DNA from 3 places in the Tersicoccus mangrovi genome. Region 2 is predicted to be linked to each of the others. Evidence: riboswitches for the same ligand, from Rfam matches in the RefSeq annotation. Region 2 holds a riboswitch; each other region holds the start of a gene.
The links. Region 2 has a riboswitch for S-adenosylmethionine ahead of V6N00_RS12175 (MFS transporter). Riboswitches for the same ligand answer to the same signal wherever they lie in the genome.

Region 1 (4,243 bases), on a different contig from region 2:
GAGATCCCACAGGATGTCCTCGACGTCCTCGAGGCCCACCGAGATGCGGATCAGGTCCTCGTTGACACCGCCCGCGGCGAGCTGCTCCGCGGTCAGCTGCCGGTGGGTCGTCGAGCCCGGGTGCAGCACGAGCGTGCGGGAGTCGCCGACGTTGGCCAGGTGGCTGGCCAGCTGCAGCGCCTCGATGAACCGCTCACCGGTCGCCCGGCCACCGCGGACGCCGAAGCTGAACACCGAGCCGGGGCCGAGCGGGAGGTAGCGCTCGGCCCGCTCGTGGTGCGGGTGGGACGGGAGGCCGGCCCAGTTGACGTAGGAGACCCGCTCGTCGGCATCCAGCCACTCGGCGACCGCTCGGGCGTTCGCCAAGTGCGCGTCCATGCGCTGGGGCAGCGTCTCGACGCCCTGCAGCAGCTGGAACGCGGACTGCGCGGACAGGGACGGGCCGATGTCGCGCAGCTGCTCGGAGCGCAGCTTGGTCAGGAAGCCGTATTCGCCGAAGTTGCCCCACCACGAGACGTTGCCGTAGGAGGGGACCGGCTCCGTCATGACCGGGAACTTCCCGTTGCCCCAGTCGAACCGGCCCGACTCGACGACGACGCCGCCGAGGGTCGTGCCGTGGCCGCCGAGGAACTTGGTCGCCGAGTGGATGACGATATCGGCGCCGTGCTCGAGCGGGCGGATCAGGTACGGGGTGGACAGGGTCGCGTCGACGACGAACGGCACGCCGGCCTGGTGGGCCACCGCGGCGAGTCCGGCCAGGTCCGCGACCTCGCCGGACGGGTTGGCGACGACCTCGGTGTAGACGGCCCTGGTCTCGGGCCGGATCGCGGCGGCGTAGTCGGCCGGGTCGGTGCCGGAGACGAACGTCGTCTCGACCCCGAAGCGGCGCAGCGTCACGTCGAGCTGCGTGACCGTGCCGCCGTAGAGCTGGGAGGACGCGACGATGTGGTCGCCCGCCCCGGTCAGCGCCGCGAACGTGATGAACTCGGCGGCCATGCCCGAGGACGTGGCGACGGCGCCGATGCCGCCTTCCAGGGACGCGATCCGCTCCTCGAACGCGGCGACCGTCGGGTTGCCGATCCGCGAGTAGATGTTGCCGTACTTCTGCAGCGCGAAGAGGTTGGCGGCGTCGGCGGTGTCCTTGAACACGAACGACGTCGTCTGGTAGATGGGGACTGCCCGGGCGCCCTGTTCGGCGTCGGGGGTGCCACCCGCGTGCAGCGCGCGGGTGCGGAATCCGAAACGGTGGTCGGCCATGGGTCAGCGTCCTCCTGTCGTCGTGGCGGTCAGCTCGGGGTCCCCGAGCTCGACGCCGTGCTTGCGGGCCAGGTCGGCCTCGAGTTCACGCACGATCGGCAGGATGTCCCGGCCGAACGCGGCGACCTCCTCCTGGAAGTGCAGGTAGCAGGTCAGCAGCAGGTTCACGCCGTGCTGCTTGTAGGCGACGATGCGCTCCGCGATCTGCTCGGGAGTGCCGATCAGCTGGGTGCGGAATCCGTCGTTGTACTGGACGAGGTCCTCGAACGAGGAGTCCGCCCACATGCCCTTGCCGTCCTTGGTGGCCGGGCCGGCCTCCTGGACGGCGTCGTGGAAGCCCTCGACGGCGGGCCGGTGCGCCTTCTCGACGATCTCCCGCAGCGTGTCCCGGGCCTCCTTCTCGCTGTCCCGGGCGATGACGAACCCGTTGAGCCCGAAGCGTGGGGCCGTCCGGCCGATCGCGGCGGCCGAGGCGTGCACGTCGTTGAACTGCTCGTCGAACCCGTCGAAGTCCTTGCCGTTGGAGAAGTACCAGTCGGCGACGTGGCCCGCGGCGATCCGCGCGGCGGTCGAGTTGCCGCCGAAGAAGACGTCCGGGTGGGCGCGGCCGGGCACGTCGACCGGGGCGGGGGAGAGCGTGAAGTCGGAGATGTCGTAGTACGTCCCGTGGAACGAGAAGTCCTGCTCGGTCCACAGCCCCCGCAGGATCGAGATGAACTCCTCGGTGCGGGCGTACCGCTCGTCGTGCTCGAGCCAGGGCAGCCCGAACCCGTCGAACTCGGCACGCAGCCAGCCGGAGACGATGTTCACGGCGGCCCGGCCGTTCGAGATGTGGTCGGCGGTGATGATGTACTTCGCCAGCACGCCGGGGTGCCACATGCCCGGGTGCACGGCGGCGATCACCTTGAGCTTCTCGGTCGCGGCGAGCAGGGCGAGGGAGAACGACGTCGCCTCGTGCTGCTTGTCCGCGCCGTAGCTGGCGGCGTACCGGGTCTGCGAGAGGGCGTACTCGAAGCCGGCGTCCTCGGCGATCCGGGCCAGCTTCTTGTTGTAGTCGAAGTCCCAGCTCGTGCGCTGCTCGATCGTGGAGACGACGAGGCCGCCGGAGACGTTCGGCACCCAGTACGCGAACTTGAGGGGCTCGGCGAGATTGACTCGCTCGTCGATGCTGCTCATCGGGCTTCCTTCACTGACGTACCGCTCGCGGGTCCCGGCAATGCGCAGCCGGACAGGGGACGGCCCTGGCCGATGCTCAAAGATTGCTGTGCGCTCTCTTCCATCGCTTCTGGCGGTAGCACCGTGTGGTCAGCGGTTTCTTCGACCACGGTTGCTGCGGCGTCATCGATCCAGATCTCTCGGCCGCTCGGGATGGTGCTGCCATTGTGCTCCGCCGTCGTCGGGCGGATCAACCCGTGTCCGCCATGCGGCGTCACGTCCCGGCGTGAACTCGCGGGAGCGACCTCGGGCTTCGTCTACAGGCCGAAGCGGGGCGCCTCGATCGCGGGGCAGGTGTCCATCACGACGTCGAGCCCGGCCGCGGCGGCCCGGGCGGCGGCGTCCTCGTCGACCACGCCGAGCTGCAGCCACACGGCGCCCGCGCCGACGGCGATGGCCTGATCCACCACGGCACCGACCTTCGTCGAGTTGACGAAGCAGTCGACGACGTCGACGGGACCGCCGGCCTGCACGGCGTCGGCCAGCGTGCGGTGTCCCGGTTCCCCCAGGGCCGCCTCCCCGCGCGGGTTGACCGGCAGGATGCGCATGCCGAGGTGGTCCCGCAGCATCGCCGCGATGCGGGGCGCCACCCGGCGTGGGTTCTCGCTCAGGCCGACGACGGCCCAGCGCCCGGGCGTCGTGAGCAGGCGGCGGATCGTCTCGGGGTCGTTCCGGTGGCTCATGGCTTCATTCTCCGCCCCTGTTCCCGCCGGCTCGTCGATCGAGTCGGCGGTGGGGGTCGAGTGTGACGCGCCGTGGCGGTCCCGCCGCCGACCGACTTGCCGGACGGCCCCGTCGTGCCGTTACAGTGGCGGCATACCATCCCGAGCGGCCGAGAGATCTGGCTCGTCGACGCCGCAGCAACCCACCGATCCGTCGGAAGGGTGCTACCGCCAGGATCGATGGAGTTGATCTCACGTGTCTCTGTTCTCGCCCGCGCGCCATGCCGCCTCCGGGGTGGCCGACCCGGCGGACTCCCCGCACTTCTGGAGCGACGGGGACGCCGGCATCACCTTCGACGGGGTCGGCCGCAGCTTCGGCCCGCACGACGTCCTCGCCGGTGTCCACCTGGAGGTGGCGCCCGGTGAGGTGATCGCGGTGCTCGGCCCGAGCGGCTGCGGCAAGTCGACCCTGCTGCGCCTCGCCGCCGGGCTGGACGCCCCGAGTGCCGGGTCCGTCGTCATCGGCGACGCCCCGGTGCGCCCCTGGGACCCGCGCTGCGCGGTCGCCTTCCAGGAACCGCGCCTGCTGCCGTGGCGCACGCTGCGGGAGAACGTCGCGCTCGGGCTGCCCCGCACCGGCCGCCGCCGGACCGCTGCGCAGGACGCCCGCATCGACGAGCTGCTGGCCCTCGTGGGCCTGTCCGGATTCGCCGGTCACCGCCCGCGGGCCGTCTCCGGCGGCATGGCGCAGCGCGCCTCCCTCGCCCGAGCGCTGGCACGCGACCCGCAGGTGCTCCTGCTCGACGAGCCGTTCGGCGCCCTCGACGCCCTCACCCGCCTGAAGATGCAGGACCTCCTGCTCTCCGTGCACGACGCCTCCCCGGCGACCATCCTGCTCGTCACCCACGACGTCGACGAGGCGCTCCAGCTCGCCGACCGCGTCGTCCTCCTCGGCTCGACCGACGGCGGCAGCACCGGTCAGGTCGGTGTGGGAGCACCCGGTCGGGCGCCCGCGGGCGTGCGCTCCGTGCACACCGTGCCGGGGTCGCGACCTCGGGACCGTGGCTCGGCCGATCTGGCGCGCATGCGCGCCGACCTGTTCACCGCGC
Region 2 (4,243 bases):
GGGTACTGCACGCCCCCGCGGACGGCCTCGTCGGCGCTGCCGCGGTAGACGTCGTACTGGCCGAGCACGTCGGCGAAGAACAGGTTGTGGAAGCCGCCCTGCTCGAGGGTCTGGGCCAGCTGCACCCAGTAGCCGATGTCGGTGTACTCGCTGCTGCGGTCCTCGGGGTGGCGCCACAGTCCCGGGCTCTGGTGCACCGGGGTGGGCATGTCGAAGGCGCTCAGCAGCAGGGGCCGCGTCTCGTTCGCTCGGTTCTCGTTCGGTCGGTTCTCGTTCGGTCGGGTCGAGCTGTCAGGCACGGGTGAATCCCTTCGTCTGTGAGGCCGCCGCCGCGCCGACACCGGCGGGAACCGGGTCGGAGCCGGTGACGGCGGCATCGGTCGGGGCGTCGGCGTCGAGCTCCAGCCCGGCGCGACGGGCGTCGCCCACCGGGTCGGCGGCGGCCGCCGCGGAGATCACGCTGGCGACGGCGAGCACGCTGATGTACGCGCAGATCAGCCACGGTGCGTTGCCGCCGAGGGCGAGCAGGCCGGCGGCGATGAACGGCGTGAGGCCGCCGGAGAGGATAGTGCCGATCTGGTAGCCGAGACTGACGCCGCTGTAGCGCACGTGCACCGGGAACTGCTCGGCGAACCACGCGGCCTGCGGGCCGTAGATGGCGTCGTGGATGCCGTTCATGGCCAGGATGTAGACCAGCGGCAGGAGGGCGAGCGGCCCGCTGTCGAGGAACACGAAGTACGGCCACACCAGCACCCCGCCCAGGGCGGCCGAGATGAGGCTGATGCGCCGTCGTCCCCAGCGATCGGACAGGCCGCCCCAGAACGGCCCCGAGATCAGGCCGAGCGCGGAGCAGATCAGCACCGCGGCCAGCACGCTGCCTGCGTCGCCGCGCTTCGCGGTCACGTAGGTGAGGGTGTAGACGGTCAGGATCGAGTAGATGGCCGGCTGGACGAGGCGCTGCCCGATCGCGACGAGCACGCCGCGCCAGTGGTGGCGCAGCACCTCGCGGACCGGGGCGGCCGCGGTAGTCCCGGCCTCCCGCACCTCGGTGAACTCGCGGGCGTCCTTGACGCCGAGCCGGATCCACAGGCCGACGGCGACGAGCAGGGCGCTGGCCAGGAACGGCAGCCGCCATCCCCAAGCGAGGAACGCCTGCTCCCCCAGCGCGGCGCGGCTGCCGGCGAACGCGGACGTCGCCAGCAGCATCCCCGCGGCCGAGCCGATCTGGGTGAAGCTGCCGAAGAAGCCCCGGTGCTGGGCGGGGGCGTGCTCGACGGAGAGCAGCGCGGACCCTCCCCATTCGGCGCCGGCCGACAGGCCCTGCGCCAGGCGCAGCACGATGACGGCGACGACGGTGAACCAGCCGCCGACCGCGAAGGTGGGCAGCAGCCCGATGCCGGTGGTCGCGACGCCCATCGTGAGCAGCGAGATGACGAGCAGCGACTTGCGGCCGATCCGGTCGCCGAGGTGCCCGGCGATGATGCCGCCGATCGGCCGGAAGAAGAAGGCGATCGCGAAGGTCGCAAAGGAGGCGAGGATCCCGCCCAGTGCCGAGCCGTGCGGGAAGAACTGGGTGGAGAAGATCAGGGCCGCGGCCGTGCCGTAGAGATAGAAGTCGTACCACTCGATGGTGGTGCCGACGAAGGCCGATCCGAGGATGCGCTTGCGGGTGAGCGCGCTCCTGCTGGCGTCGAGCATGGGTTCCCCCTTGGGAATCCGGGCGTGCCCTTCAGGCCGCCATCCTTGCCCACGGCGTTGGCACGCGGGCCGAATCGTCACCTGGGGCACCCCACGACAGCGGCGAGGGTTGCCGTCCAGCCGGCCAGGGCCGCATGGCTGGAACTCATGATTCTTCGTCGGCCACGCTAACGGCCGACGGCGAGGATGCGCGACCACCCGGCCGTCACGTTTCGTCATCCGCGCGTCCTGACCGACGTGGTAGCGGAGCCGACCGCCGGCCCACCGTACGATCGACGGCGAGAAGATCAGCAGGCTGACAGCGCCCACGCGCGACAGTGGGACGCCCACCGCAAGGGAGAAGCATGGAACTGACGGGCAACACCGTCCTCGTCACCGGCGGCGGCACCGGCATCGGCCGGACCCTGGCCGAGGAGCTGTGGCGACGCGGCAACACCGTCATCATCGCGGGCCGCCGGGCGGCCGTGCTGGACGAGGTCACGGCGGCGAACCCCGGCATGGAGAGCGTCGAGCTGGATGTCGCCGACCCGGCGAGCATCACCGCCGTCGCCACCGACCTGCTCGCCCGGCACCCGGACCTGAACGTGCTGGTCAACAACGCGGGCATCATGGTCGGCGACGACCCCGCGGCCCCGGTGGACGACGAGGACCTCACCCGCGTCGTGGGGACGAACCTGCTCGGCCCCGTCCGGATGATCTCCGCGTTCATCGACCATCTGAAGGCCACCCCGCACTCGGCGATCCTCAACGTGACGTCGATGCTCGGCTATGCGCCCCTGGCGTCGTCCTCGCTGTACTCGGCGACGAAGGCCGCGATGCACTCGTACACCTTGTCGCTGCGGTACCGGCTGGCCGGCGAGGCGCCCGAGATCATCGAGGTCGCCCCGCCCTACACCCGGACCGCGCTGATGCCGGTCAACCTGACCGATGCGCGGGCGATGCCTCTGGAGGACTTCCTCGCCGAGACGATGGCGGCGCTCGAGGCGGGCGAGGTCGAGGCGTACACACGGATCGGGCGCGAACGGCGCGACGCGTAGCGCACCGACGACATCGCCGCCACCGCCCGGCTCAACGACGCCCTGACGCACGCACCCGCGAACGACCACTGACACCCCTGACGACGACGGCCCGCCCCCGAGTGACCGGGAGCGGGCCGTCGTCGTGCGTGGTGCGTGGTGTGCGGAATCAGTACCCCACGCGGACGCCGGTCGCCGAGGACCAGGTGATTCGTCCGCCCTGGTAGTCCTGCTGGACCTGCCCCGCGGCGTTGACGTACTCGTCGGTCAGCGGGTAGCCGAGCCGCCCGTCCTGCGAGCCCTGCTTCGCCCAGGCGCCGCGGATGGCGCCCTGGACGATGTGCGCGCCGCTCGCGGAGGACCACAGGATCGTCGCGCCCTGGTAGATCTGGTAGACGCCGCCGTTGCGCAACCCGCGGACCTCATCCGTCGTCGGGTAGCCCAGCCGGCCGTTCTGGTAGTTCTGCCGGCCCCACGCGCCGCGGATCGCGCCCTCGGAGATCCGGGCGCCGGTGGCCGAGGACCACACGATGGTCGCCCCCTGGTACGTCTGGTAGACGCCCCCGGCGGCCTGCCCGGAGACCTCGTCGGTCGTCGGGTACCCGAGCCGGCCCTTCTCGAAGCCCTGCCGTCCCCACGCCCCACGGACCGCGCCCTTGGACACCATCGCGCCGGTGGCCGGCGAGTAGACGATCACGCCGCGCTGGTAGGACTGGTAGGCGCCGTCGTCCACGAGACCGCTGACGGGGGCGGCGAGGGCCGTGCCGAGCGCGTTGCGGGTCGCCGCCGCGCTGAGGAGGGAGGCCACCGAGAGGCCCCCGTCGGCGTCGACGGTCACGGTGGCCGACGTCGCGGTGATCGCCTCGATCTTCACGGTCGTGCCGGCGTGGGTCGTGAACGTCTGGCCGGCCTGCCAGGCCTGGTTGGTGGCGTAGTACCCGGAGAACGGGTGCGTGTCGGGCATGAGGATCAGCGAGCTCGACGCCGTCCGGCCGCCGAGCTGGACGATCTTGACGCCCTTGTTGCCGCCGACCGCGGTGTTGACGTCGTACCCGACGGGCAGCCGCAGTTCGAGGTAGTAGACCTCGCCGCTGCGGGGGTCGGTGAACTTGACCGCGCGGTTCGCCGCGGTGCCCTCCCACGCCGTCAGCGTGTAGGTCTTGCGCCCGACGGCGACGCCGGCGTCGAGGATCTCGTCACCGCGGCCGAATCCGCCGTAGTCCCAGAAGCTGGAGCTGATCGTGGGCAGGGAGTTCTGGGCGTATCCCATCAGGTCCGTCGTGTCGCCGTACTCGCGGATGGAGCAGCTGCTGTCGGTGAAGGAGCCGTCCGCTTTGGCGCCGACGTCGGAGGCGCCGCTGCCACACTGGAGCGCGTCGGCGTGCATCAGCCCGAGCGTGTGGCCGAACTCGTGGGCGGTGACGTTGTTCGTGAGGGTGTACGCGCCCGGCTTCGGCAGCAGGACCTCGCCGCCCGTGCCGTTGGTGGTCATGCCGTAGCCGAGCGTGCCGTACTCGAGCTGGGCGCCC
Region 3 (4,243 bases), on a different contig from region 2:
GCGTCGCCAGCCGGCGGGAGAACGGGTACGGGTGCTCGTACGCGGTGCCGGCGGTGACGCCGAAGCCGAGGTGCTCGGTCACGGCGGCCATGGCGGAGACGAGCAGGAACGGGTCGTTGACCGGGACCTGCGTGCCTGCCCGCAGGGTCGCCTCGTTCGAGCCGCCGTAGACGTCGTAGGTGCCGAGCACGTCGGCGATGAAGAGGCCGTCGAAGAGGCCCTTCTCCAGGACCTGGGCCAAGTGCGTCCAGTAGCGCAGGGACGCGTAGTCGGTGGAGCGGTCCTGCGGGTGGCGCCACAGGCCGGGTGACTGGTGTCCGACGCAGTTCATGTCGAAGGCGTTGAAGCGGACGTGGCGGCGGGGTTCGGGGCTCATGCGTTCTCCTGGGGTCGGCAGGCGGTCTGGCGGGCGGTCGGGGCGGGCACGGGTTCAGCCGACGACGGTGGGCTGCCGGTCACGGGCGGCCCGGCGATCGGCGTCGGCCTCGCCGATGGTCCAGATCAGGGGCGGCTCGGTCCCGTTGACCTCCCGGTCGCCGACGATCCGCGCCTTGTAGATGAACGGGTTGTGGGTGGCGACGGTGCGGGCGTTGCGCCAGTGCCGGTCCAGCGCACGGGACTGGCTGGTCGAGGACGCGCCGAGCGCGTCGAACAGGGCTCCGGCGGCCTCGGGCACGAGCCGGCTGAGCACGATCTGCGCCTGACCCGTCTCCAGTTCGGTGGCGACCACCGCCTCCCGCTCCCGCGCTCCCCCGGTCGCCGCGAACGCGGCCTGGAGGCTGTGGGCCGCCCGCAGTGTCGTCGCCTCGGCGGCATACGCCTGGGCGCTGATCTCGCCGACGACGGCGAGGATCTGGGCGTCGTCCCGGACGAGGTCGGCGTTGCCGTGGCCGAAGACCCGGGTGCGGCGGCGCACCTGCTCGGCGGCGTCGACGACGACGGCCCGGCCGATCCCGGCCAGGGCGACGAGCAGCAGGTGCTGGTAGAGAGCCGTCTGATAAGGGAAGCGGTCGGCGAACGGGGAGACATTCGCGGGGTCGACGGCGGCGGCGGTGAACTCGGTGGTGCCGCTGCCGGTGAGCCGCTGCCCGAAGCCGTCCCAGTCGTCGTCGGTGCGCACGCCCGGCGTCGTCGTCGCGATCACGACCGAGACGTCGGTGCCGTCCGGGCGCCTGGCGGTAACGTCGATCCAGTCGGCGAAAATCGTGCCGGTCGTGTAGTACTTCCGGCCTGTCAGCGTCGGTCCGCTGGGAGTGTCCTCGAGGATCGTGGCCGTGCCGCCGGCGCCGGGCTCGGTCCAGGCATTGCCCGCGAGCTGCCCGGCGGCGAACCGCTCGAGCCAGACGCCGCGGTCCTCCCCGCGGCGGCGCCGGACCAGGTTCTCCTCGACGAGGGCGATGTGGGCACGCAGCGCCTGCGGGAGGTTGCTGTCCGCGGCGGCGAGCTCGATCAGCAGCGTCGTGAGCTCGGGCCAGGTCAGCCCGTCGCCGCCGAGCTCGACGGGAATCCGGACGGCGCCGAAGCCGGCGTCCTTGAGCCAGCCGATCTGCTCGGTGGGCAGTGTGCGGTTCCGTTCGCGGTCGAGCGCCCCGGCGGCGATGCGAGCGAAGATCGGCCGGTAGCGGGCAGCAGCCGTGGCGAAGGCGCTGCCGGTGGTGCCGGTGCCGGAGGCCGTCTCGGTGCTCTCGGTGATGGACGTTTCGGTCATGCGGGTCTCCCTCGTCGGGGCGCCCGGGAGCGGCGTACGCGGGTCGCACCCACCGCCGGGGCCGTGCTTGCCGCGCAGGGTGCACGACCGGATCCTCATCTGGGGCACCCCACCACGGGAGAGGGTTGCCGCCCGACCAGCCAGAGCTTCGCGTCGGGACTCGTGATCTCGCTCCCCCATCGTGGCGGACCGCGGGCGGCGCGCGGAACTGCTGTGACGGCGTGTGAAGGGCGGCGGGCACAAGCCACAGGCTGTGACCGCCGGGCATGCGCGTGGACTGCTTGATCAATCGTTCGAACGTGTGTTCGAATGAGCCCATGCGTTGGGAAGGTCAGACGATCGCGGCGGAGACGGCCGCCGCGTCCCCCGAGATCGAGGGGCAGATTCCCGGAGTGCGCCCCACGCCGGCCCTGCTTCCGCTCGCCGGCCTGCAACGATCGGTCCGCACGCCCGAGTTCGCCGGCATCACCTTCCACGAGGTGCACGCGAAGAGCCTGCTCAACCACGTCCCGGCGACGTCGGCCATGCCCTTCGCCTGGACCATCAACCCGTACCGCGGCTGCTCGCACGCCTGCGTGTACTGCTTCGCCCGCAAGACGCACACCTATCTCGACCTCGACGCGGGCCCGGACTTCGACAGCCAGCTCGTCGTGAAGGTCAATGCCGTCGAGGTGCTGCACGCGGAGGTGCGACGCCGGTCCTGGGCGCGCCCCCACGTCGCCCTCGGGACCAACACGGACCCGTACCAGCGGGCCGAGGGACGGTACCGGCTGATGCCCGGGATCATCGGCGAGCTCGCCGGCTCCGGCACCCCGTTCTCGATCCTGACCAAGGGCACCCTGCTGGCGCGGGACCTGCCGTTGCTGACCGCGGCGGCGAAGGACGTGCCGGTCGGGGTCGGCATCTCGCTGGCGATGGTCGACCCGCAGCTGCAACGGCGCGTCGAACCGGGCACCCCGACCCCGGCGGCCCGGCTCGACCTGATCCGGCGGCTGGCGGACGCCGGGATGCCGTGCGGGGTGATGGCGATGCCGATCCTGCCGTGGTTGACCGACACCGATGAGGCGCTCGACGGCCTGTTCGGCGCGCTCGCCGCGGCGGGGGCGAGCGGGGTGACCGCCGGGGCACTGCACCTGCGGCCGGGTGCCCGCGAGTGGTGGTTCACCTGGCTCGCCGCCGAACACCCGCAGCTGGTCGGCCGGTACCGCCGGCTCTACGGGGGCGGCACGTACGCGACCAAGGAGTACACCACCTGGCTGGCCGGCCGGCTCCGCTACTTCCGGCGCCGGCACGGCCTGGGCTCGTCGGCCCGGTTCTTCCGGGACGAGCCCGAGTCGGCGGCCATCGCCGGTGCCCGCGACGACCGCCGACTCCTCGACTACGGACCCCACGAGCTGGCTCGGCACGACGCTGTCCCGCCCTCGATGCCGACGACATCCTCGGCAGCGGAGCCCGAGCAGCCGGCACTGTTCTAGCGTCCTCGGCTTCCGTGTCTCGCCGGACAACGGGAAGCGCTGTCTCCGCCTTGGCGTCAATCGGCGGTTCCCCGGGAACGGCGGCTCCCGATCGGTGAGCCCGCGGTTCCCGCCCGGAAGCGCGGCCTTCCATCGCTGAGTCAGCCGGTTCCCGCCCGATGACACGCCCCTCCATCGCTGAGTTAGCGGTCACCGCCCGAAAGCAGGGCTCAATGAGCACCCCTTTCGGGCGTGAGCCGCTAACTCACGGATGGACCGCCCAGCAGAGCCGCGCTCGCCGCTACGCCGCGGCACCACCGACCCCGTCTTCGCTGAGTCAGCCGGTTCCGCCCGACAGTGCGGCCTTCCATCGCTGAGTTAGCGGTCACTGCTCGAAAGCACGCTCCTCCATCGCTGAATTAGCGGTTACCGCCCGAAGGCAGGGCTCAATGAGCACCCCATTCGGGCGTGAGCCGCTAACTCACGGATGGACCGCCCAGCGGAGCCGCGCTCGCCGCGACGCCGCGGCACCACCGACCCCGTCTTCGCTGAGTTAGCGGTCACCGCCCGAAAGCGGGGCTCTTTGAGCACCGCTTTCGGGCGTGAGTCGCTGACTCACGGGTGGAGACACGGACGGCCGGCAGAGCCGAAGTGCGGCAACTCCACTACCGGGCGGTACGCAGGGCGGCCAGCCGTTCGAGCAGCGACTCGACGATCGGCAGGTCCGCGGGGATCCAGGGCAGGGCGGTGACGGCGGCGGGGTCGTCCAGGTCCACCCAGCGCAGCTCGTCGTGGTCCTGAAGGGCGGCCGGCTCGTCCGACGTCGTGGCGATCCAGACCCGCATCACGGCGGTGCCGGACAGCGGCCACCCCTCGGGCGAGGGCCCGGGCAGCTCCTCGTGCAGGACGGCAGCGACGCCGAGCTCCTCGTCGAGTTCGCGGACGAGGGCGTCCGGCCCGCTCTCCCCCGGTTCGACCTTGCCGCCGGGGAACTCCCACTGCCCCGCGAGCGCCGCGGGAGCACTGCGCCGGGCCGCCAGCAGCCGCCGTGGACGCCGGACGTCGTCGACCAGGGCCGCCC

Region 1: it holds a riboswitch for S-adenosylmethionine, as region 2 does, so the genes downstream of both, sfnG (dimethylsulfone monooxygenase SfnG) here and V6N00_RS12175 (MFS transporter) in region 2, are expected to answer to the same signal.
Region 3: it holds a riboswitch for S-adenosylmethionine, as region 2 does, so the genes downstream of both, V6N00_RS15590 (acyl-CoA dehydrogenase family protein) here and V6N00_RS12175 (MFS transporter) in region 2, are expected to answer to the same signal.

Annotation. Positions count from the first base shown of each region.
Region 1 covers NZ_JBAJMW010000003.1:186,605-190,847, reverse strand. The annotation lists gene V6N00_RS06955 (O-acetylhomoserine aminocarboxypropyltransferase/cysteine synthase family protein) at 1-1,257, opposite strand, end outside; gene sfnG (dimethylsulfone monooxygenase SfnG) at 1,261-2,433, opposite strand; SAM riboswitch class I at 2,531-2,632, opposite strand; gene V6N00_RS06945 (CoA-binding protein) at 2,730-3,155, opposite strand; SAM riboswitch class I at 3,289-3,381, shown strand; gene V6N00_RS06940 (ABC transporter ATP-binding protein) at 3,391-4,243, shown strand, end outside.
Region 2 covers NZ_JBAJMW010000005.1:355,820-360,062, forward strand. The annotation lists gene V6N00_RS12170 (LLM class flavin-dependent oxidoreductase) at 1-299, opposite strand, end outside; gene V6N00_RS12175 (MFS transporter) at 292-1,698, opposite strand; SAM riboswitch class IV at 1,735-1,851, opposite strand; gene V6N00_RS12180 (SDR family oxidoreductase) at 2,043-2,735, shown strand; gene V6N00_RS12185 (LGFP repeat-containing protein) at 2,884-4,243, opposite strand, start outside.
Region 3 covers NZ_JBAJMW010000009.1:61,224-65,466, forward strand. The annotation lists gene V6N00_RS15585 (LLM class flavin-dependent oxidoreductase) at 1-376, opposite strand, end outside; gene V6N00_RS15590 (acyl-CoA dehydrogenase family protein) at 431-1,708, opposite strand; SAM riboswitch class IV at 1,767-1,876, opposite strand; gene V6N00_RS15595 (Rv2578c family radical SAM protein) at 2,026-3,183, shown strand; gene V6N00_RS15600 (NUDIX domain-containing protein) at 3,828-4,243, opposite strand, start outside.